DNA from 2 places in the Citrobacter freundii ATCC 8090 genome. Region 1 is predicted to be linked to the other one. Evidence: predicted binding sites of a transcription regulator. Region 1 holds the regulator's gene; the other holds the start of a gene.
What was found. Region 1 encodes LexA, which represses DNA repair genes until DNA is damaged. Its sites were predicted from a motif close to TNCTGTATGTACATACAGNA; they were not measured.

Region 1 (11,645 bases):
AACTCATTATTGGTATTCTGCAGGTCGGTGTGCTGGCGCTGATGGCGCTGGTGGGGTGGTTAAACGGGTTGGGGATGGGCTATTACTGGTCTCTGCTGGTGGCGGGCGCGCTGTTTGCGTATCAGCAGAAGCTGATTGTTAATCGTGAACGTGATGCCTGTTTTAAAGCGTTTATGAACAATAACTATGTAGGCCTGGTACTGTTCTTAGGACTGGCGATGAGCTACTGGCACTTTTGAGTTTGGCTTAGCCTGCAAAATAAAAACCGGTCATTTCGACCGGTTTTTTAATGCTTACTCGCCCTGTGTGGCACTCTCGATGGTCAGACGGACATCCGACGTCACCAGTTCGGCCAGCATCTGATAGATCTTCATCGTCTCTTCCGGCTCGGCATCCCCGGTATCGCTGATGAATCCCTCGTCACGCAGCGTCAGCACCAGAGAGCTGAACACCGCTTTATCGAAGAATTCCGGCGCGTTAATGCCGTGCAGCACTGAGAGGCGTTGTGCCACGGTGCGGCTCTCTTTCTCCAGCGTGCCACGGTTGATCGACGGGTTGGCGCTCAGTAGCCAGAAGGTGATGGCGTAGCGTTGCAACGTCTCGCGAGCACCCGCAGCCAACAGCTGCAGCGTACGGGAGCGGGCAGGATTAATATGCAGCTCGCCATCCTGTAGAGTAATCAGCCCCTGGCGCTGCATTTCGCTGGCCAGTTCGTCAATCACCCCGGCAAGCTCATCGCGCTCCCAGCGCAGGAACAACTCGGCTTTCAGCATCGGGTACAACGCATCAATATGCTGCTGTAGCGCGACGCGTGAAATACGACGATGCTGAGTCACAATGGCTGCCATCAACGAAGGCAGAACCAGCATATGCGCAATGTTATTGCGGTAGTACGTCATCAAGACCGCCTGCTCGCGCGGCAGAATAATGATGTCACCGATGGTGTCTTTCTCGACCTCAAACTTGTTCATCTGCAAGGCGTGGTCGATCAGTTCACTGGCACTTTGCGCAGGAACGGTTGAGTCCGCCGCGTACGGCACGTTGCGCAGCAGGCTCAGGTAGCAGTCGAGCTGCTCGGTTAACTGTTCACGGGTCAGAGAGCGCTGGCGGGAAGCCAACAGCGCGGTACAACACAGGTTCATGGCGTTGGCCGCGCCAGCGTTGTTAATGCGCACCATCAGATCGGCGGCAATGTTATTCACCGTCGGCGTCAGCCAGGCCGGACGGATAGACTCGATAGGATCGATAGATTCACGCCATTCTGGCACATGCTGGTTGAGGTAAGTCATCAATGGCATTGGTTCACCAAAGTTGACGTAGCCCTGACCCAGGTTGCGCAGCTTGCTTAAGCCACGCAGCATTTGTGGCAGACTTTCTTTCTCTTTCGTCGCGCCACGCAGCTCTTTGGCGTAGGTGCCCACTTCCATTACGTGCTCGTAGCCGATGTAGATCGGTACGAGAGTAATAGGACGCGTACCGCCGCGCAGCATCGCCTGAATAGTCATCGACAGGGTGCCGGTTTTAGGGTCGAGCAAACGACCAGTACGTGAACGTCCACCCTCGACAAAGTACTCAACCGAGTAGCCGCGGCTGAACAACTCGCCCAGATATTCGCGGAATACGGTGGAGTAGAGCTTGTTGCCCTTGAAGGTACGACGAATAAAGAATGCGCCCAGACGACGGAAAATCGGACCCGCTGGCCAGAAATTCAGGTTGATACCGGCTGCGATGTGCGGCGGAACCAGACCCTGGTGGTACAGAACGTACGACAGCAGCATATAGTCCATATGGCTGCGGTGGCACGGAACGTACACGATTTCATGCCCATCGTGCGCCAACTGGCGTACACGCTCCGCATTATGAACGTTAATCCCCTGATACAGACGGTTCCAGGTAAAGCCCAGGATACGGTCCGTCAAACGGATCATTTCGTAGGAGAAGTTGGCGGCAATCTCTTCCATCAGCGCAATGGCATTTTGCTGCGCTTTTTCGTGGGAGATTTTTTTACTGCGCGCTTCATCTTCTACCGCGCGAGCGATCGCTTTTGAAGCTAACAGTTTATTAAACAGATCCTGGCGGGCAGGGAGGCGCGGGCCGACAGCGGCCAGACGCTGGCGAGCAAAGTGCATACGCGCCACGCGTGCCAGCTTCTGGGCAATGATCTTATCCGTACCGTGTTCATCCGCCATACGACGCAGAGAGACCGACGGGGAGAAGCGGACAAAACTGTCGCGACCCAGCCATGAAACCGCAAAGAATTTCTGTACGCCGTTTAGCATACGTAACGGCGGATTAACTTCACCTTTTTCACGCCCTGGCGCACGGCCAAACATCACCGAAACCGGCACCATCTGCACATCCAGGTCTGGATTGCTGCGATGTAAGTCGAGATAGTTATGGAACAGCTTGATGGACTCTTCTTTTGGCGTGTAATAGGTGAACACACGCGGGCCGCCGTGAATAAACACGTAGCGCGGCAGTAAAGTCCCGTCTATCTCCAGCGGTTCCAGGGGATCGGGGAGATCGTGCACCAGACATTGGGCACGCAGCGTCAGCAAGTCTGCTTTTGAATTGTACGGTAGGACGTACATAATGGGACGAGACGTATCGAGTCCCAATTCCGGGGCAGGTTCTGCCGGAATAGACTTGCTTTTTACCAGGACGCTTAATGGTAAATTCAGTAATTTGTAGTAAATTCGTGGCCAGCCGGACATAAACGATGTAAAGCCTCTGGTTAATAATGCAAATGCGCTGCAAGGATATCAGAAAGTTTAGTGAATTTCTGTGGTATCCCGTCATACTTCGCGCTGCTTTGCCACACCCTGAAACAAACGGGGTAACGTTACAATGACATTGACGCTAATAATGTAAAAAGGTTCTTTTTGATGGCCAATAATACCACTGGATTCACCCGAATTATCAAAGCTGCAGGCTATTCCTGGAAAGGTTTTCGCGCCGCATGGATCAATGAGGCGGCATTCCGCCAGGAAAGCGTTGCCGTACTGCTGGGCGTAGCTATCGCCTGCTGGCTGGACGTCGATGCGATTACTCGCGTGCTGTTGATTGGTTCCGTGATGCTGGTGATGATCGTTGAAATCCTCAACAGTGCGATTGAGGCGGTAGTTGACCGTATAGGCTCTGAGTATCACGAACTTTCCGGCCGGGCGAAAGATATGGGGTCGGCGGCGGTATTGTTGTCTATTTTTGTCGCTCTGATTACCTGGGGCATCCTGTTGTGGTCGCATTTGCGATAAGGATTCCACATCTTCATAAATCTCCTGCTTTTTGTGCAGTTTGCGGTTCCAAAATCACCTTTAGCTGTATATACTCACAGCATAACTGTATATACACCCAGGGGGCGGAATGAAAGCGTTAACGGCCAGGCAGCAAGAGGTGTTTGATCTCATTAGAGATCACATCAGCCAGACAGGTATGCCACCGACGCGTGCGGAGATCGCGCAGCGTTTGGGGTTCCGTTCCCCAAATGCCGCTGAAGAACATCTGAAAGCGCTGGCGCGTAAAGGTGTGCTGGAAATTGTCTCCGGCGCATCGCGCGGTATTAGACTGCTGCAGGAAGAAGAAGAGGGATTACCGCTTGTCGGTCGTGTGGCGGCAGGCGAGCCACTTCTGGCGCAGCAGCACATCGAAGGCCACTACCAGGTCGATCCCTCATTGTTCAAACCGAACGCCGATTTTCTGCTGCGCGTCAGCGGTATGTCGATGAAAGATATCGGTATTATGGACGGCGATTTGCTGGCGGTGCATAAAACTCAGGACGTGCGTAACGGACAGGTTGTTGTTGCCCGTATTGATGACGAAGTTACGGTTAAGCGCCTGAAAAAGCAGGGCAACAAGGTTGAACTTCTGCCAGAAAATAGCGAATTTAAACCTATCGTTGTCGACCTGCGTGAGCAAAGCTTCACCATTGAAGGGCTGGCGGTAGGTGTCATTCGTAACGGTGAATGGCTGTAATCATGTATTAATACTGTGGCGCATTCTGCGCCACAGTTAGTTTTCACTTCTTTTCATCAGGCTTTCCTGTATGCCTTTCTTTACCTCCTCTGATAAAGCACTCTGGCACCTCGCCTTACCGATGATCTTCTCCAATATCACCGTTCCCCTGCTGGGACTGGTGGACACCGCGGTGATTGGTCATCTGGATAGTCCGGTCTATCTTGGCGGTGTTGCGGTTGGTGCTACGGCAACCAGTTTTCTCTTTATGCTGCTGCTTTTTCTGCGCATGAGCACCACGGGTCTTACTGCCCAGGCATTTGGTGCGAAAAATCCACAGGCGCTGGCGCGCGCACTGGTGCAGCCGCTAATGCTGGCGCTGGGAGCGGGGTTGCTTATCGCACTGTTTCGTACGCCGATTATCGATGTAGCGCTGCATATTGTCGGGGGAAGTAAAGCGGTACTGGAACAAGCCCGGCGTTTCCTTGAAATCCGCTGGCTCAGCGCACCCGCCTCGCTGGCTAATCTGGTGCTGCTCGGCTGGCTGCTTGGCGTTCAGTATGCGCGTGCGCCGGTTATCCTGTTGATTGTTGGCAATATTCTTAACATTGTGCTCGATTTATGGCTGGTGATGGGCCTGCATATGAACGTGCAAGGTGCGGCACTGGCGACGGTGATTGCTGAATATGCCACCTTACTGATCGGCCTGATGATGGTGCGCAAAGTCCTGCATATGCGCGGAATATCGCTGGCAATGCTGAAGCAGGCGTGGCGTGGCAACTTCCGTCGTTTGCTGGCGCTTAACCGTGACATCATGTTGCGCTCGCTGCTGCTGCAGCTCTGTTTTGGCGCTATCACGGTGCTGGGTGCACGTCTGGGAGGCGATATTATTGCGGTTAATGCCGTTCTGATGACCCTGCTAACCTTTACCGCCTACGCGCTGGATGGATTTGCCTATGCCGTGGAAGCGCATTCGGGCCAGGCCTATGGGGCGCGAGATGGTAGCCAGTTACTGGACGTCTGGCGGGCGGCCTGTCGGCAGTCCGGTATTGTGGCTATTCTGTTTTCGCTGGTTTATGCCCTGTTTGGCGAGCAGATTGTTGCGCTACTGACCTCGCTGCCGCAAATCCAACTACTGGCCGATCGCTATCTCTTCTGGCAGGTGGTGTTACCGCTGGTGGGTGTCTGGTGTTATCTGCTCGACGGAATGTTTATTGGCGCGACGCGGGCTGCAGAAATGCGCAACAGTATGGCCGTTGCCGCAGTGGGATTCGCCTTAACGCTCCTGACGTTGCCGTGGCTGGGAAATCATGGTTTGTGGCTGGCGTTAACCGTTTTCCTCGCGTTGCGCGGGCTGTCGCTGGCCTTTATCTGGCGGCGTCACTGGCGTAATGGAACCTGGTTTGCCTAATCTGGATGGTTAAAAATTCCGAATAGTAAATAAAACCCAGAATCACTGACTACACTTATTCTCACGTCCAGCAAAAACAGCATGTGTCTGGACATGGCACTCTCGCTATTCACAACCTAACGATGAGGACTTGATGATGAATAAAGACGAAGTCGGCGGCAACTGGAAGCAGTTTAAAGGTAAAGTGAAAGAGCAATGGGGCAAACTGACCGATGATGATATGACGGTCATTGAAGGTAAACGTGACCAACTGGTCGGTAAAGTCCAGGAGCGTTACGGTTACGCGAAAGATCAGGCGGAGAAAGAAGTTAACGATTGGGAAAAACGTAATGATTACCGCTGGTAATTAACCCCTCCCTCCTGAGAGTACAAGGATGTACGCTCTCCCGCTTACCTAGCGCCCCACTTTCTTCTTCACCTGAATCGTATGGTCATGCTGGCACTCGCCAGGATGGCGGCATGACTCAACTTCTACACAGGCCGGACATAGTCCGTGTGCTTCAATAACATTATGTCGCAGAGCAAAGCCCATTTTGGCCGCCAGCGTATGCATGATGTCTTCCACACCTTCTGCGCACTCTTCTTTTACCACACCACAGCGGTCACAAATGAACATCGCGGAACTGTGGGTTGGCTGATCGAACAGATGGCAAAGGACATAGCTGTTGGTGGATTCCACCTTATGCACAAATCCTTGTTCCAGCAGAAAATCGAGCGCACGATACACGGTTGGCGGCTTGGCCTGTGGCTCGGTTTCCCGCAACAGGTCGAGCAGGTCATAGGCGCTGATAGCCCCTTCCTGCAGGCTCATCAGGCGCAACACTTCGAGACGCTGTGGCGTAAGCCGCACGTTGCGTTGCGCACAGAGTTTTTCAGCTTGAGCCAATAACTCTTGCGTAGTGGTTTTGTCCATTTGGCGCCTCGATTTGCGTGGAAGGTTAATCCCTTACTTTAACATGTTCTGCTTAAAACGCCGAGATCCACCGCGGTGTGCTATACCTGACGCATCGCAATACTGGAAAATAACCATGAAAAGACCCGATTGTATTCGCCACTGGCGTGAGGTTGAGGGGGCTGATGACTCCACTTATCCCGACAGCGATGAGCTATTTGCTATTGGCGCGCCGCTTGCCCGCAAGTTGGGGTTAGGACGACTCGGCATTCATCATGAACGCCTGCCGCCGGGTCGGCGCACGTCGTACCCGCACGCTGAAAGCGATGAGGAAGAGTTTATCTATGTGCTGGAAGGTTATCCTGAGGCCTGGATTAACGGGTATTTATGGAAGCTAGAGCCGGGCGACAGCGTCGGTTTCCCGGCAGGTACAGGCGTGTGCCATACCTTTATCAATAACACCAGTGAAGAGGTGCGTCTGTTAGTCGTGGGTGAGGCGAACAAAAAATATAACCGCATTTATTATCCGCTTAACCCGGTCTATGCCGCTACACGTGAGGATCGCTGGGTCGACCATCCGCCGCAGTTTTTCGGATCACACGACGGAAAACCGGGGCGTAAATAGCGTTTGTTGATGGGCAGGGGGAGTGAGCCGCGAGGATGTGGCTCACTATCGTAACGGTCTATGCTATAGTAGCGCCCCTTTTTTAACCGGATGCTTGAATATTCGCCATGCTGCCTGAATCTCAGTCTACCGCTTTTCCCGCTCATCGTTTTTCTATCGCGCCGATGCTCGACTGGACGGACAGACACTGCCGCTACTTTTTGCGCTTACTGTCCAGCCAGACGTTGCTCTATACGGAGATGGTAACCACCGGCGCGATCATTCATGGTAAAGGCGATTATCTGGCGTATAGCGAAGAAGAGCATCCGGTCGCATTGCAACTGGGCGGGAGCGATCCTGCGGCGCTGGCGCAGTGCGCAAAGCTCGCTGAACAGCGGGGTTATGACGAAATCAATCTCAACGTGGGTTGTCCTTCCGACCGCGTGCAGAATGGCATGTTTGGCGCCTGTCTGATGGGGAATGCGCAACTGGTCGCCGATTGCGTCAAAGCAATGCGCGACGTGGTGTCGATTCCGGTAACGGTGAAAACGCGTATCGGCATTGATGACCAGGACAGCTACGAATTCCTGTGCGATTTCATCAACACGGTATCTGGCAACGGCGAATGTGAGATGTTTATTATTCACGCCCGCAAGGCCTGGCTATCCGGGTTAAGCCCGAAAGAAAACCGCGAGATCCCACCGCTGGATTATGACCGTGTTTATCAGCTAAAGCGTGATTTCCCGCATCTGACGATGTCGATCAACGGCGGCATTAAATCGCTGGAAGAAGCAAAAATTCATCTGCAACATATGGATGGCGTGATGGTGGGGCGTGAAGCTTACCAAAACCCAGGAATTCTGGCGTCCGTTGACCGTGAGATTTTTGCTGCTGCCACCGAAGATGCCGATCCAGTTGCCGTGGTGCGCGCCATGTACCCGTACATTGAGCGTGAACTGAGTAAGGGAACCTATTTGGGACATGTGACGCGCCATATGTTGGGGCTGTTTCAGGGGATCCCTGGGGCTCGTCAGTGGCGTCGCTATCTGAGCGAAAATGCGCATAAAGCCGGGGCAGATATTAACGTACTGGAGCATGCGCTGAAGCTGGTCGCTGACAAGCGTTAAGTTTTCGCCAAAAGTTAGTTAATTTCACCACGCCCTGCGCTTTGTCGCGGGGCGTTTTCTTTATAAATCAATACATTATTTTTGGCATGTTTCTTGTAAAGCAATGGAGAGAATTTCATTTCGGGAGAGAGCCATGCTGGAACTACTTTTTGTGATTGGATTTTTTATCATGCTGATGGTCACCGGCGTATCTTTACTGGGCGTTCTGGCTGCATTGGTCGTAGCCACCGCAGTGATGTTTCTGGGCGGACTATTTGCCTTGATGATTAAACTGTTGCCCTGGCTGCTACTGGCTGTTGCCGTGGTGTGGGTTATCAAGGCGATAAAAGCGCCAAAAGTCCCACAGTATCAGCGCAATAACCGTCGATTTTACTAAGGTATTGAGTGGTGCGTCACAACCTGCAACATTGCCTTTAGAACCAAATAGGAATTGATTATCAAATCTGTCACTATTGCCGGGTTAACGAATTCATCGAGCTGTACCCTACATACAGCCGAACTAAAAAAAGAAAGGGCTTCCCACGGGAAGCCCTAATTCTTTACTTCCCCGTCATAATTCAAACCGCAGGTGTGTTGGCTGCTTTCATTCACCCCAGTCACTTACTCCAGTAAGCTCCTGGGGATTCATTCAATTGCCGCCTTCCTGCAATTTGAATTATTTAGGGGAAGTCGAAGCATTATGGGATTAGCAAACTCGATCCCTGCGTTGCCCGGCTTTCCAGTACTTCATGAGCACGCTGTGCATCGTGCAGTGCGAACGTCTGACCAGGCGCGACATCCACTTTGATTACTCCGCTGGCAATTAGCGAGAATAGCTCATTGCTGGCTTCGGTTAATTCGCGGTGATTGGTGATATACCCCTGGAGTGAAGGACGGGTCACGTACAGCGAACCTTTCTGGTTCAGAATACCTAAGTTCACGCCAGTCACCGGCCCGGAAGCATTACCAAAGCTGACCATTAGTCCCCGGCGCTGTAAACAATCCAGCGAGGCTTCCCAGGTATCTTTCCCCACCGAGTCATACACCACCCGTACTTTTTTTCCGCCGGTTATCTCTTTCACTCGCTCAACTATGCTTTCTTCACGATAGTTAATGACCTGCCATGCGCCGGCCTGCAGCGCAATTTGCGCTTTTTGCGCACTGCCGACGGTACCAATCAGCTTCGCGCCCAATGCTTTTGCCCACTGGCAGGCAATCATCCCGACGCCGCCCGCAGCCGCGTGGAACAAAAACGGCTCATCAGGCTGAATTTCATAGGTTTTACGCAGCAGATAGAAAACGGTTAACCCTTTCAGGAATGAGGCTGCGGCTTGTTCAAATGAGATAGCGTTGGGTAGGATGGCGGCTTTATCGGCCGGAACGTTATGCACTGAGCTGTATGCACCAAGGGCAGACTGGGCGTACACCACGCGATCGCCAGCTTTTATGTGTGTCACTTTGCTGCCGACTTTGCTGACTACGCCGGCAGCTTCGGTACCCAGGCCGCTGGGCAGAGATGGCGGCGGATAAAGACCACTGCGGATGTAGGTGTCGATATAGTTGATCCCAATAGCTTTGTTCTCGACCTGGATTTCGTTTTCCGCCGGGTCTACGGGTGTAAACTCCACCGCCTTGAGTACATCAGGGCCACCATGCTTGTGAAATTCAATACGTGTTGCCATGCTTCCTCCAAAAGAAATGTGGTAATCTTTCGACCCAATCATTATCTCGGTAACTCCATTCACTATGGCAGGAAATAAACCCTTCAACAAACAACAGACTGATGCTCGTGAGCGCGATCCCCAGGTCGCCGGGCTGAAAGTACCGCCGCACTCGATTGAAGCGGAACAGTCGGTGTTGGGCGGTTTAATGCTGGATAACGAACGCTGGGACGATGTCGCCGAGCGTGTGGTGGCGGAAGATTTTTATACCCGGCCGCACCGGCATATCTTTACGGAAATGCATCGCCTGCAGGAGATGGGGAAACCCATCGATCTGATCACACTGGCAGAGTCGCTGGAGGTTCAGGGACAACTGGATAGCGTCGGCGGTTTCGCTTACCTGGCTGAGTTATCTAAAAATACGCCAAGTGCGGCGAATATTAGCGCTTATGCGGATATCGTCCGCGAACGTGCTGTTGTTCGTGACATGATTTCGGTTGCGAACGAAATCGCGGAAGCCGGGTTTGATCCGCAAGGCCGTTCCAGTGAAGATCTGTTGGACCTTGCTGAATCCCGTGTCTTTAAAATCGCGGAAAGCCGCGCAAATAAAGACGAAGGGCCGAAAAATATTACTGATGTGCTCGACGCCACCGTCGCGCGTATCGAGCAGCTGTTCCAGCAGCCGCACGACGGCGTCACCGGGGTGAACACCGGTTATGACGACCTCAATAAAAAGACGGCTGGTTTGCAGCCGTCAGACTTAATTATCGTCGCCGCGCGTCCGTCGATGGGTAAAACAACATTTGCGATGAACCTCGTCGAAAATGCGGCGATGTTGCAGGATAAGCCGGTTCTTATCTTTAGTCTTGAAATGCCCTCGGAACAGATCATGATGCGTTCCCTGGCCTCGCTCTCACGCGTAGACCAAACCAAAATCCGTACCGGTCAACTGGATGATGAGGACTGGGCACGAATTTCCGGAACAATGGGTATTTTGCTGGAGAAACGAAACATCTATATTGATGACTCCTCCGGCCTGACGCCAACGGAAGTGCGCTCGCGTGCCCGTCGTATCGCCCGTGAACATGGCGGTATCGGACTTATCATGATCGACTACCTGCAGCTGATGCGCGTGCCGTCGCTCTCCGACAACCGTACGCTGGAAATTGCAGAAATCTCCCGCTCGCTGAAAGCGTTAGCGAAAGAATTGCATGTGCCGGTGGTGGCGCTGTCGCAGCTTAACCGCTCTCTGGAACAACGCGCCGACAAGCGTCCGGTTAACTCGGATCTGCGTGAATCCGGCTCCATCGAACAGGATGCCGACTTAATCATGTTTATCTATCGTGATGAGGTTTATCACGAAAACAGTGACTTAAAAGGCATCGCCGAAATTATTATTGGTAAGCAGCGTAACGGTCCGATCGGTACGGTGCGCCTGACGTTTAACGGACAGTGGTCCCGCTTCGACAACTATGCCGGTCCTCAATATGATGATGAGTAATTTCTAAGGAATACAAATGCAAGCGGCAACTGTAGTCATTAACCGCCGCGCTCTGCGACACAACCTGCAACGTCTGCGTGAACTGGCCCCTGCCAGTAAACTGGTTGCGGTCGTGAAAGCGAACGCCTACGGCCATGGTCTGTTAGAGACCGCGCGAACGCTCCCCGATGCGGACGCTTTTGGTGTCGCTCGTCTTGAAGAAGCCCTGCGGTTGCGAGCGGGAGGGATCACGCAGCCCATCCTGCTGCTGGAGGGATTTTTTGATGCCTCCGATCTGCCGACTATTTCCGCGCAGCGTCTGCATACAGCCGTCCATAACCAGGAGCAGCTCGAAGCCCTGGAAGCAGCTAATCTGGTTGAACCCGTTACCGTCTGGATGAAGCTCGACACAGGTATGCACCGCCTGGGCGTACGCCCTGAGCAGGCCGAGGCGTTTTATCAGCGCCTAACGCAATGTGAAAATGTGCGCCAGCCGGTCAATATCGTCAGCCATTTTGCGCGCGCAGACGAACCTGAATG
Region 2 (11,645 bases), 1.6 Mb from region 1:
GTTTCTGGCATCTCACCTGACTACCGCGACGTTGAACATGCCGCAGATACGGGCAATCACCAGGCTGCGCTGGCGTTGACGCTTTTTGCTGAGCGCATTCGTGCCACCATTGGTAGCTATATTATGCAGATGGGCGGTCTGGATGCCCTGGTGTTTACCGGTGGTATTGGCGAAAACTCCGCACGGGCGCGCGCTGCGATTTGCCGTAACCTGAATTTCCTGGGTCTGGCCGTTGATGAGGAAAAAAATCAGCGTAATGCCACCTTCATTCAAACGGAAAATGCGATGGTCAAAGTAGCAGTGATTAATACCAATGAAGAGCTAATGATTGCGCAAGACGTTATGCGTTTAGCGATATCTGAAACTGTGACATTGGGCATTCCTGCATAATACTGCCGCACCGCAAATTGCGGCAAATCATGGTAATAGCGCGATCGCCATGACACTATGCGCCGAGGATTGCTGATCACATAGGTGAAGACGTGGCTGTTGCGCAATGTCCCGCATCGTGCGGAGAACTTATCCAGGGCTGGATTCTGGGCAGTGAGAAATTGGTCTCCTGCCCGGTTGAATGGTATAGCACCGTTGAGGTCACTTCAGGTTCACCGCTGACAGATGAACGTCCACTTTCGCGAGCAATGGTTGAGAGGTTATTGCTGCACTGGCAATACCCGGCACACATGAGTCAGGATATCCGAATAGATGTCCAGTCAACCATTCCTGTCGCTAAAGGGATGGCCAGCAGCACAGCGGATATCGCCGCCACGGCAATCGCCACGGCACAGTATCTGGGGCATCAGCTAGACGAATCCACTCTGGCGCAGCTTTGCGTTTCGCTGGAACCTACCGACAGCACCGTTTTCCGCCAGCTTACGCTGTTCGATCATAACGACGCCTCCACGCAAATTGCCTGTGAATCCCAGCCACAACTCGATCTGCTGGTTCTCGAAAGTCCGGAAACCTTGCTTACTGCTGATTATCACCGTACTCCACGTCAGTCAGGGCTACTGGCGGGCGCCCCAGCTCTGAAACGCGCATGGGAAAAGGTACAGGAAGCCTGTATCAGTCAAAACCCTTATCGGATGGGCGAAGCCGCCACGCTGAGCGCGATCGCCAGCCAGTTGCTGTTACCTAAACCAGATTTTGATTCACTATTAGCACTGGTAGAAGAATGTGATTTATACGGCGTCAACGTCGCGCACAGCGGCAGCGTCGTCGGTCTGATGCTCGACAGAAGGCGTCATGATGTGGACTACATTAAATGGATGCTGACGCAGAAAAAATTGACAGTGCACTGGCCGGAACAACATTTGTTGCGGATGGTAACTGGCGGGGTCGAACTGCAATAAGGGCCGCCGCTAAGCAGCGACCCAAACGAGCATAAAATCGTTACTCAGCTTTCGCATCGGCGTTTTTCACTTCGCCCATCGCTTTCAGCTTTTTAGAGATGTCGCGGCGCTCTTTAGAGATCTCAGCGTTTTTGATGATGTAATCATCAACACGATCTTCATAATCGCTTTTCATGCTGGCGATAATGCCCTGAATCGCTTCCACGCTCATTCCAGGCTTGATGTAGTCGCTCAGGTTGTCCAACAGCAGAACGCGTTTCTGGTTGTCACGGATCTTTTTCTCAACGTCCTGAATTTCACGTTGCAGTTTGTTTTTACGACGGAACAGACGAACAAATTCCAGCACGTCCTGGAAAGAAGGCTTGGTAGTTTCCATTTTTACACCCCTGATAATGTGAGATTCGGATTCGTTAAAACAACGGCTAAAGTGGGTCAACATTACTTTCATGCCCGCCATACTTCAAGTTGCATCTGCATCGACAATGCATGGTTGAAACCTGAATTATCGAGGGTAAAGCCATTGCAGTTACCAATGGTTTTAGCCTTTTTCAGTATCATACCTCTAATCTTTGCTGAATCGAAGCAGCAGTAGAACCTATCGCCTCATCTGCTCTTTATTTGCGCAGCGCGCGACAGATTAAATGTGAGAGCAACTCCAGCTGTCGCGCCATTTCCATGTTCAACCAAACGTAGCCGTGAATGGGCGTTTCTGCGACATAATCGCCTTTATGCTCAGCAATGAGCTGACGCAACTCCGCCACGGTGTCATTGAGCTTTTCCGTATTGGCAAGCACCGGCTGCGGATTTCCTTCGTACAAGGCGTGGGTTATGGTCAGTAGCGCCTGCTGCGTCCTGAGCTGAGTTTCACGCAAAGTTTGTGCATTCAGCATGACAAAGTGGCTGGTGCGGCTGGCCCAAAGCGCATTAATTTGCAGCTCAAGCATGCAGACCAGATTGCGGTTAACCGTTTGAATAGCCTCAAAAATGGATTTTTGAATACGGGTTTCTTTACTGGCGGGAACGATGAGTCCGCGCATTTTGACAACGTCGCTTAAGAGCTGCTGTAAATGCTTCTCAAGCCGCGGTTGCTCAAGCAAATTAGGGGATAGCGCGGCCTGATACACCCGATTATATCCCGTCACACAATGTGCCAATTGGATACGCCAGTGTATAAATGCCCGCTGCGGCCAGATGCCGGTAAACAGCATCGCCAGTAACGAACCCAAAATAACATCGCCACCGCGCCATAACGCGGTATTCATATCTCCGGCAGGCGCCCCCACGACCACGGCAAGCGTAATGCCAATCAGCAGCGCCTGATACGGCCTTTTACCCAACGCCAACCACCCACAGAGAAACATCGCCACCGCGCACCAGATCAGCATTAGCGGAAGCGAAAAGAGTTCCAGACGCAGGGCAATCAATCCAAGCACCGAGCCCAGGATCGTTCCGCCTATACGCTCAAACGCTCTGGGAACAACGTTACCCCAAAAAGAAATTGGCCCCATAATCACCACCAGCGTGATCAGAGGCCATGTACCTTCGGGAATGTTTAACAGGCGTACCAACAGAAAAGTAAGAAGAAACGCCAGCGCAATGCGAATGCCATGCACCACACGATAATGACGATACAAACGAATTTCAAAAGGACTCAGCGACTTATCTGCACGCACTCATGCACTCCGTCAGGGAATAGCAAAGAAGCGAATTGTACCTGTTTTTACGGTGAAAACATCATCCTGATGACCAGGACATTCATCCTGATTTACACCAAAAACAGTTACTTCAACTGTACCGGCACGTACATTTCAATGTCCCAGTAACCGTCCTCCATGCCGTTGTTCAGATAAACTTCAAAACAGGGTTTAGCGGCTATCGCATACGTCGAATCCTGCATCAGGCGCTCAAAAAACTGATACCACGGCGTCGCGAAGTCATGATTTTCAACGCGCGCAACGGCTATAGCATAGTCGCCACCTGCCAGCTCGGTCTGGATCACGCCTTCGCTGTTTTCCGGGATCTCAAAACCTTCAGGCACAGACACCACGGTATCACAACGCAGTTTTTCCGCCGGAACAACGTCAGGATTGTCGTAATAAACGGCTATCCATTCCAGCGGTACGATCTGCTTACCGTCGACCCACATCATTAACTGTTCGAAACCTTGCTTTACCGTTTGTTCCCACGGTCCAACCATATGGAAACCGGCAATTATGCGTTTCTCGACCTGCTTTATCTCGTACTCCATATAACCTCCGTTATTACACTGTATTTATATACAGTGTAATTTTTAGGTATGACGGCCACAAGAAATCAGTGATTATTATGTGAGCAGATTCGCACTCTTGCCAGTCAGGCACATCAGGAAAACTACGCCTTATGGCGGAAGTAATCGCTCAAACGCGAGAAGACGCCACCTTCGTTGACAGACTCCAGCGTAACCAGAGGCCAGTGCGCCACCAGTTTATCCCGATCGTAGAGTTCAATTTCCCCCACACGTTGATGGGCTGCAATCGGGGCGACCAGTTCTTTCTTATCAAGAACATATTTTGCCTTGATATTCGCGACTTCGGCTTTAGGCAGGGCCATCCAGAAATCCTGCTCTGTGCCAAGGCTAATTTTTTCTTTATCGCCATACCAGATCCGTTCAATACCGACCTGCTTACCGCTACGTAAAACCTGCACGGTATCGAAGTTCTGTTGTCCCCATTGCAGCAGTTTTCTCGCCTGGTCTTCACGTCCTTTCGCACTCTCCGCCCCCATCACAACCGCAATCAGGCGGCGCTGCCCATCAACAGCAGAAGCAATCAGGTTGAATCCAGCGCCGGAGGTATGCCCAGTCTTCAGACCGTCGACGTTCATGGTTTTATCCCACAACAAACCGTTACGGTTTTGCTGCGTGATTCCGTTCCAGGTAAGGCTTTTTTCACTGTACATATGGTAGAAATCCGGCTCTCCATGGATGATAGCTCGCGACAGCACGGCCAGATCGTAAGCTGAGCTATGCTGACCTGGCGCATCCAGACCATGTACCGTTTCAAAATGCGTGTCCCGCAGGTTCAGCTTTTGCACATAGTTGTTCATCATCGCGACAAACTGCGACTGCCCTCCGGCGATGTAATCCGCCAGCGCCACGCAGGCATCATTACCGGAATCAACAATTAGCCCGCGACTCAAGTCGCGCACGGAAACGCGATCCCCTTCTTTCAGGAACATTAAAGATGAACCGACGAATACCGGATTATCTTTCGCCCAGGCGTCGCGCCCAACGGTGACAATATCTGTCGGACTAATACGCTTGCTGTCGATTGCGCGATCGACAACATAACCAGTCATCAGCTTTGTCAGGCTGGCAGGGTTGCGCTGCTGGTGTTCATTTCCGGCTGTCAGGATTTGGCCCGTGGTGTAATCCATTAATACCCACGCTCCGGCATTAATCGCAGGTGGCTGTGGGGAAAAGCTTACGACCTCGGTCGCGTACGCGGGCGAAAAACTCATCGCAAAGAGTGAAGCGGCAATAAACAAACGGCGTTTCAACAGCATGTCCTCAGGAAATGGAAAAATAGCCGTTCTTTTTACGGAAGTTCTGGCGAACAAACATGGATAAATTGCAAGAAAATGTGACATAAGGCACATTTTCTTGCTGTAAGGAAAGGTTTTCAGATATCAACCGCGGCGGGCATTAGCCTTTGCGCGGTGCTGTCTCTGCGTGATGGCTGCGATGACGATGATAGCCATCTATCATGCTGCGGAAAATTTGCCCCGGTGTGTCACCCAGCGTGCACAGGTAAATATGTGCACAGATGAACAGTAAGCCGACAATCGCCAACACCATATGCAGCACCAGCATCACAGGCCCTGCCCCTATTACCTGCGGGTAGAGACATAACAACCCGGTAATGATCAACAGCGGAACCAGCGCATACATGATGGCCAGATAAGCCAACTGTTGTAGCGGGTTAAATTTACTCTCTGCCGTTGCTGCAAACGGGTGCGGCTCACCTTTCATGATGCCATACAGATAAAAGCGCGTTTGCAACAAGCAGCGTGATATCAACCCGTTAAACTTCACCCGATAATGACAACCGTTGCCGCTGGTTGCGTTGATTAGCACAAAACCAACCCAGAAGGCCAACAGGGCGAAACCGCACCAGGTATGTACCTGCACCATCAATGCCACCGGTCCGACAGAGAAGTGCCCAAACAGGCCACTCAGCAGAAGCAGGATAAAAAGCAGCGCATTACCCCAGTGCCAGCGGCGAACTGCCAGCGAATAGAGGTAATCCCGATGTTCTTCTCCAGTAGCTGTTTTGGGTGACAGCATCCGACGTAACAGCGCGTGTATAACCAGGCCCGCAATCATCAGCACAATAACAACGCCTGCATAAATGAGCCACAGCGGCCAGTAGTCCGGCGCATAGTTAAGCTCTGCTCCCCAGATAGAATTCATGCTTTACCCTCCTGATGGATCTCTTTACGCCGATAAACACTCACCGGGCCGCTACGCGTATCCTGCTGGCGATAAACCTCTTTTTGATTTATCCAGTGCTGAATTTCCGGGTCGTCACGACGACCAAATTTCAGCGCATCCGTCGGGCAAACGGAAACGCAGGCGGGCGATTGTCCAGTCTCCAGTCGGGTATCTGCACAGAAGTTACATTTGTCGGCAATTCCCGTTTGCGGATTGAGATAACGGACGTGGAACGGACAAGCGGCAACACAATAGTCACAGCCAATACAGCGAGACTTATCCACTTGCACAATGCCATTTTCGTCGCGAAATGACGCACCGGTCGGACAAACGCTGACACACGGCGCATCTTCACAATGCTGACAGGAAACGCGAACAAACTGGAAGTGGGATAGCACCTCGGGTTCATGTTCGGGTGAACGGATCTGCACCTGTAGACGGCTAAATCCCTCTGGCACGTCATTCAAAACTTTGCAGGCAACCGTACATGCCTGACAGCCGATACAGCGTTTCTCGTCATGCAGCATGACATAAGGGTTTGTTGCTTGATTCATGATGTTCTCCTTTCTCATGCCCGACGAAGCGTAACGCCAGCGGTGTGCACCACTGTACCGGAAACCGGACTGGTAACATGCGGAAGCAAATTACCGCAATGGATACCGTGCGTTGTCGCTGCGGTTTTGGCTCCCGCCTTGGCGCCAAACCCCATATAAACAAACAGCGTATCGGGCCGAATTCCGGCGGTGACCAGCGCTTTGCCTTTTTCCTTGCCGGTCGCGTTTTCCAGCCAGATGTCATCGCCGCTTTTGATGCCTTTTTCACGGGCCGTTTGCGGGTGGATCCACACCGCGTTGTCCCACATCAACTCGCTAAGCAGTGGCACGTATTGCGTCGCACCGTTGGTATGAACCGCCACTTTTCCCTGGATAAAATAGAGCTCACTATCGCCTTTGAGCGCAAAATTGCGCGCGCGCGGAATACCGTAGCCAGGCAGGAGCGTCTCCAGCTCTTCAGAATAAAGCTCTATTTTTCCTGAAGGGGATTTAAAGCGCAGTTGCTCGCCATAGGTACCGTCGCTGTCAACCGCCACCGCGCCCGGATAGCGTTCCACAAACTGACGCACCGCTTCAGGTTCACGCAGCAGTAACGGAACACCCCACTCCCGATACCCTTTCTCACGCAGTTCAGCAGACAGCGCATGATCGCCATTAAGCTGGTATAACTGACGCGTTTGCATATCCTGCCATGGGTAGAATTGCCCAAGGCCTAACTGCACGGCCAGCTCTTTCCAGATTTGCCAGCTTGGACGCGCATCACCAATAGGTTCTACTACCTGCTGGCGCAGGGCATAGGCTGGATTCAGACCCGACATGTCTGAAACTTCTTCATCGCGCTCAAGGTAAGTACATTCAGGCAAAAGGTAGTCGGCATACGCCGCGCTTTCGCTTAGATAAACATCACAACTGACCACAAGGTCGAGCTGTTCAACGGTTTTGACCAGATCCGGTCGGCAGGTAACGGTTTGGAAAGGGTTGTGTCGGGACATAATCCATCCCTTCACCGGATAAGGCGTCTGGTTTAACACAGCATCAATGATGCTTTGCACCACACCACCGCCCGCCGCGATGTACTTAAACTGCGGGGCTACCAGATCGATACGCTGCGCCGTTGGCTTGGGTAATTTGACATCGGGTTTTGCCAGCACCGGAGCGACCTTCTCTCCGGCCAGCTTATTATAAGTTGCCGCCGCTTTTTTCTGGTATAAACCGCCTTCACGCTCAATATTACCAAGCAGCACATTGAGGGTAAAAATCATGCGCCGCATATCAATTTCTTCTTGCGAGAACGTCGCACGATGGCCCGGGCTGACGATAGCATGAGGCGCGCAGGCGGCCATTTCTCGGGTGACCCGAACAATGACATCAGCAGGCACATCAGCTTGCTTTTGCGCCCATTCCGGCGTGGTCTCTTGTACTGCTTCTGCCAGTTGGTCAAACCCTGTGGTGTAGCGCGCAACGAAGTCCGCGTCATACAATTTTTCATTGATCATGACGTGACACATGGCCATCAACACCGGCAAGTCGCCGCCCGGTTTGAGCGCATGCCATTCATCCGCCTTGCTGGAGAAGACGGACAGACGAGGGTCGAAGCTGACCATTTTTGCGCCCTTTTCCTGCGCCATCATAAGTTCATGCGTTTCGGCAACCTCAATTCCTTCATAAAGGTTGTGACCAAAAGAGACCATATAACGGGTATTGGCGATATCCATGGCCAAATCGCCGCCCATCATCACTTTGGCGGCAATCGATTTTCCGGCCGGGCATGTCGACGCGTGCGTAAAGGTGTTTGGCGATCCGAAAGCCGTCGCCAGTTGAAATAAATGCCCTGAAAGCGAACCGGATTTAGAAGAAAAGACGACGCCCTGAGGACCATGCTGCGTTTTGATTGCCGTCATTTTTTCGGCAATTTCTTTATACGCTTGTTCCCAGCTAATAACCTGCCATTCTCCGCTCCCGCGAGGTCCTGTGCGTTTCATGGGTTTAACAATACGGTGCGGGTCGTTGACCAGGCTAACGCCGCTGCCGCCACGAGCGCAGACACGTGTCCCTTGCTGGGGCGCATTAGGGTTCCCTTGAATAAAAACCGTTTTATTATTAATTACCTGTGCCTGTATCGGGCAACGATAAGAACACATTTCACACAAACTTGGCGTCAGGGATGTTTTCCCCTTAATGCTCTCTGGAGAATTACGCGCCAGTGCGCCTGGCGGAAAACTGCCTATCGCACAGGCTGAACAGCCTATACCCACTCCTCGCAAAAAATTACGCCGACTAATGCTCATATAACCTCCTGTTATTAGATATATCCAATGATTATATGGCGTTTAGAATATTTATTTTTTACATCAATCACATTTCATTACAATGCATGACAGCGAATTGACACAAATAAAAACTCTTTGTTTATAAAAGACTTTTAAAGTTTCCAGAACACAATAAAAGAAGAAGAAAATAACAATAATGGTTATCAATTAGATTGTTTACAAATCCGCAACTCCAAGATATTTTATTTCCGTAATTTATTTTAACAGTGCGGAATTTATTTATTAATTCTATAAAAGTCCTGTTTATCTCAACTTTATTGCGTACACAATCCAGCTTCGATAATACCATAGCTGATTATCTCACTATTTTTTGGTATTCTTGGACGAGCGCTAAATTGATCCCGGACATAACTGAACAATGAATGACGGCAAGCAGCAACCTGGTTTTCTCTTCCACGATTACGAGACATTTGGCACCCATCCGGCGCTGGACAGACCCGCGCAATTTGCGGCTATCCGCACAGATAATGATTTCAACATCATCGGTGAACCAGAAGTCTTTTATTGCAAACCCGCGGACGATTATCTGCCGCAGCCTGAGGCGGTGTTGATTACGGGTATCACACCGCAGGAAGCACGTGAAAAGGGAGAGAATGAAGCCGCTTTTGCTGCGCGCATCCACGCCCTGTTCACCGTGCCGAAAACCTGTATCCTGGGCTATAACAACGTGCGCTTCGATGATGAGGTGACGCGCAACATCCTGTATCGCAATTTCTACGATCCCTATGCCTGGAGTTGGCAGAACGATAATTCGCGCTGGGATCTGCTGGATGTGATGCGCGCCTGCTATGCCCTGCGCCCTGAAGGCATTAACTGGCCGGAAAACGACGACGGCTTACCCAGCTTCCGCCTGGAGCATTTGACTAAAGCCAACGGTATTGAGCATGCCAATGCTCACGATGCGATGGCGGACGTATACGCCACGATCGCAATGGCGCAATTAGTGAAGTCACGTCAGCCGCGTCTGTTTGATTATCTCTACAGCCATCGTAATAAGCACAAGCTGGCCGCACTGGTTGATGTCCCGCAAATGAAACCGCTGGTCCATGTCTCTGGTATGTTCGGCGCATGGCGCGGTAACACCAGTTGGGTGGCGCCATTGGCGTGGCATCCGGAGAATCGTAACGCAGTTATTATGGTCGACTTAGCTGGTGATATTTCGCCGCTGCTCGAACTCGACAGCGACGCCCTGCGCGAGCGGCTCTACACGTCTAAAGCGGATCTGGGTGATAACCCGGCCGTACCGGTTAAATTGGTGCACATCAACAAATGCCCGGTACTGGCACAGGCGAATACCCTGCGTCCGGAAGACGCCGACCGTCTTGGCATTAACCGCCAGCATTGTCTGGATAATCTTAAAGTTCTGCGCGAAAACCCGCAGATACGCGACAAAGTGGTCGCGATCTTTGCCGATGCGGAACCCTTTACACCATCAGATAACGTGGATGCCCAACTGTACAACGGCTTTTTCAGCGATGCTGACCGTGCGGCGATGAAAATCGTTCTGGAAACTGAACCACGCAATTTACCTGCGCTGGATATCTCCTTTGTCGATAAGCGCATTGAAAAACTGTTGTTTAATTACCGTGCACGTAACTTCCCGGGAACGCTGGACGAAGCTGAACAGCAGCGCTGGCTGGACCATCGTCGCCAGGTATTCACACCGGAGTTTTTGCAAAATTACGCCAATGAATTGCAGCTATTGAGCCAGCAATATGCGGATAACAAAGAAAAGTTGATGCTGCTGAAATCACTCTGGCAGTATGCCGAAGAGATTGTATAAATCCCACGTATAAAAAAACGGAGAACATGTCTCCGTTTTTTTTCAGCTAAATGCAGTTATTACGCGATATCTTCGTCGTACTGTGGGACCGGGTTGCGGAAGCTTTTGGTCACGCAAGCAAGGTAGATCAGACCGATACCCGCCCAGATCAGGCCCAGAACCATTGAGCTTTCTTCCAGGTTCACCCACAGCGCGCCAACGGTCAGCGCACCACACATTGGCAGGAACAGGTACTGGAAGTGATCTTTCAGCGTCTTGTTACGCTTCTCACGGATCCAGAACTGGGAGATTACCGACAGGTTAACGAAGGTAAATGCCACCAGCGCACCAAAGTTAATCAGCGCCGTCGCCATCACCAGGTCGAAGTTGATTGCCAACAGAGCAATCGCCCCAACCAGAATGATGTTCATGGACGGAGTACGCCATTTCGGGTGTACATAACCGAAGAAGCTTTTCGGGAATACGCCGTCACGACCCATCACGTACATCAGACGCGCAACGCCTGCATGCGCCGCCATACCGGACGCCAGTACGGTAATGGTAGAGAAAATCAGCGCGCCGACCTGGAAGAACTTACCGGCAACATACAGCATGATTTCCGGCTGCGAAGCATCTGGATCCTTAAAGCGCGAAATATCCGGGAAGTACAACTGCAGCAGATAGGTGGAGACAATAAAGATCAGGCCACCAATCAGCGCAGTCAGGAAAATCGCACGCGGGATCACGCGCTCAGCGTCTTTGGTTTCTTCTGACAGGTTGCTGATACCGTCAAAACCGGTGAACGAGAAGCACAGGATGGTCGCGCCGGTGATCATCGGGATCACGTGCGCATCACCGGACCAGAATGGGCGACTGCTCGCCAGCGTACCGGCACCTTCCCCTTCGAACACGCCATAAACGACCATGCCGAGGATCACCGCAATCAGCACCACCTGCAACAACACGATCACGGTGTTGAAATTCGCAACGGATTTGAGGCTGCGCAGGTTGAAGGCGGTCATAAAGGCCACCAGCGCCACCACGAACATCCACGATGGAATCGAAGGCACCAGCGCTTCAAAATAAATTTTCGCCAACAGAATGTTGATCATCGGGGCGAACAGGTAGTCCAGCAGCGATGACCAACCCACCATAAAGCCAACTGTCGGGCTAATGGAT

Region 2: sbmC (DNA gyrase inhibitor SbmC) is a predicted target of LexA. The motif match lies at 3,614-3,633, and genes of this name have one in related genera.

What each region holds. Positions count from the first base shown of each region.
Region 1 is NZ_CP049015.1:4,594,090-4,605,734, reverse strand. It holds gene ubiA (4-hydroxybenzoate octaprenyltransferase) at 1-239, shown strand, start outside; gene plsB (glycerol-3-phosphate 1-O-acyltransferase PlsB) at 294-2,714, opposite strand; gene G4551_RS22075 (diacylglycerol kinase) at 2,886-3,254, shown strand; gene lexA (transcriptional repressor LexA) at 3,364-3,972, shown strand; gene dinF (MATE family efflux transporter DinF) at 4,043-5,362, shown strand; gene G4551_RS22060 (CsbD family protein) at 5,499-5,708, shown strand; gene zur (zinc uptake transcriptional repressor Zur) at 5,757-6,275, opposite strand; gene G4551_RS22050 (cupin domain-containing protein) at 6,391-6,879, shown strand; gene dusA (tRNA dihydrouridine(20/20a) synthase DusA) at 6,987-7,985, shown strand; gene pspG (envelope stress response protein PspG) at 8,119-8,361, shown strand; gene G4551_RS22035 (quinone oxidoreductase) at 8,663-9,646, opposite strand; gene dnaB (replicative DNA helicase) at 9,711-11,126, shown strand; gene alr (alanine racemase) at 11,143-11,645, shown strand, end outside.
Region 2 is NZ_CP049015.1:3,035,331-3,046,975, forward strand. It holds gene G4551_RS14850 (acetate/propionate family kinase) at 1-390, shown strand, start outside; gene G4551_RS14855 (GHMP family kinase ATP-binding protein) at 483-1,349, shown strand; gene G4551_RS14860 (DUF496 family protein) at 1,390-1,725, opposite strand; gene G4551_RS14865 (FUSC family protein) at 1,964-3,022, opposite strand; gene sbmC (DNA gyrase inhibitor SbmC) at 3,130-3,597, opposite strand; gene dacD (serine-type D-Ala-D-Ala carboxypeptidase DacD) at 3,720-4,892, opposite strand; gene phsC (thiosulfate reductase cytochrome B subunit) at 5,032-5,799, opposite strand; gene phsB (thiosulfate reductase electron transport protein PhsB) at 5,796-6,374, opposite strand; gene phsA (thiosulfate reductase PhsA) at 6,389-8,662, opposite strand; gene sbcB (exodeoxyribonuclease I) at 9,063-10,487, shown strand; gene plaP (putrescine/proton symporter PlaP) at 10,547-11,645, opposite strand, start outside.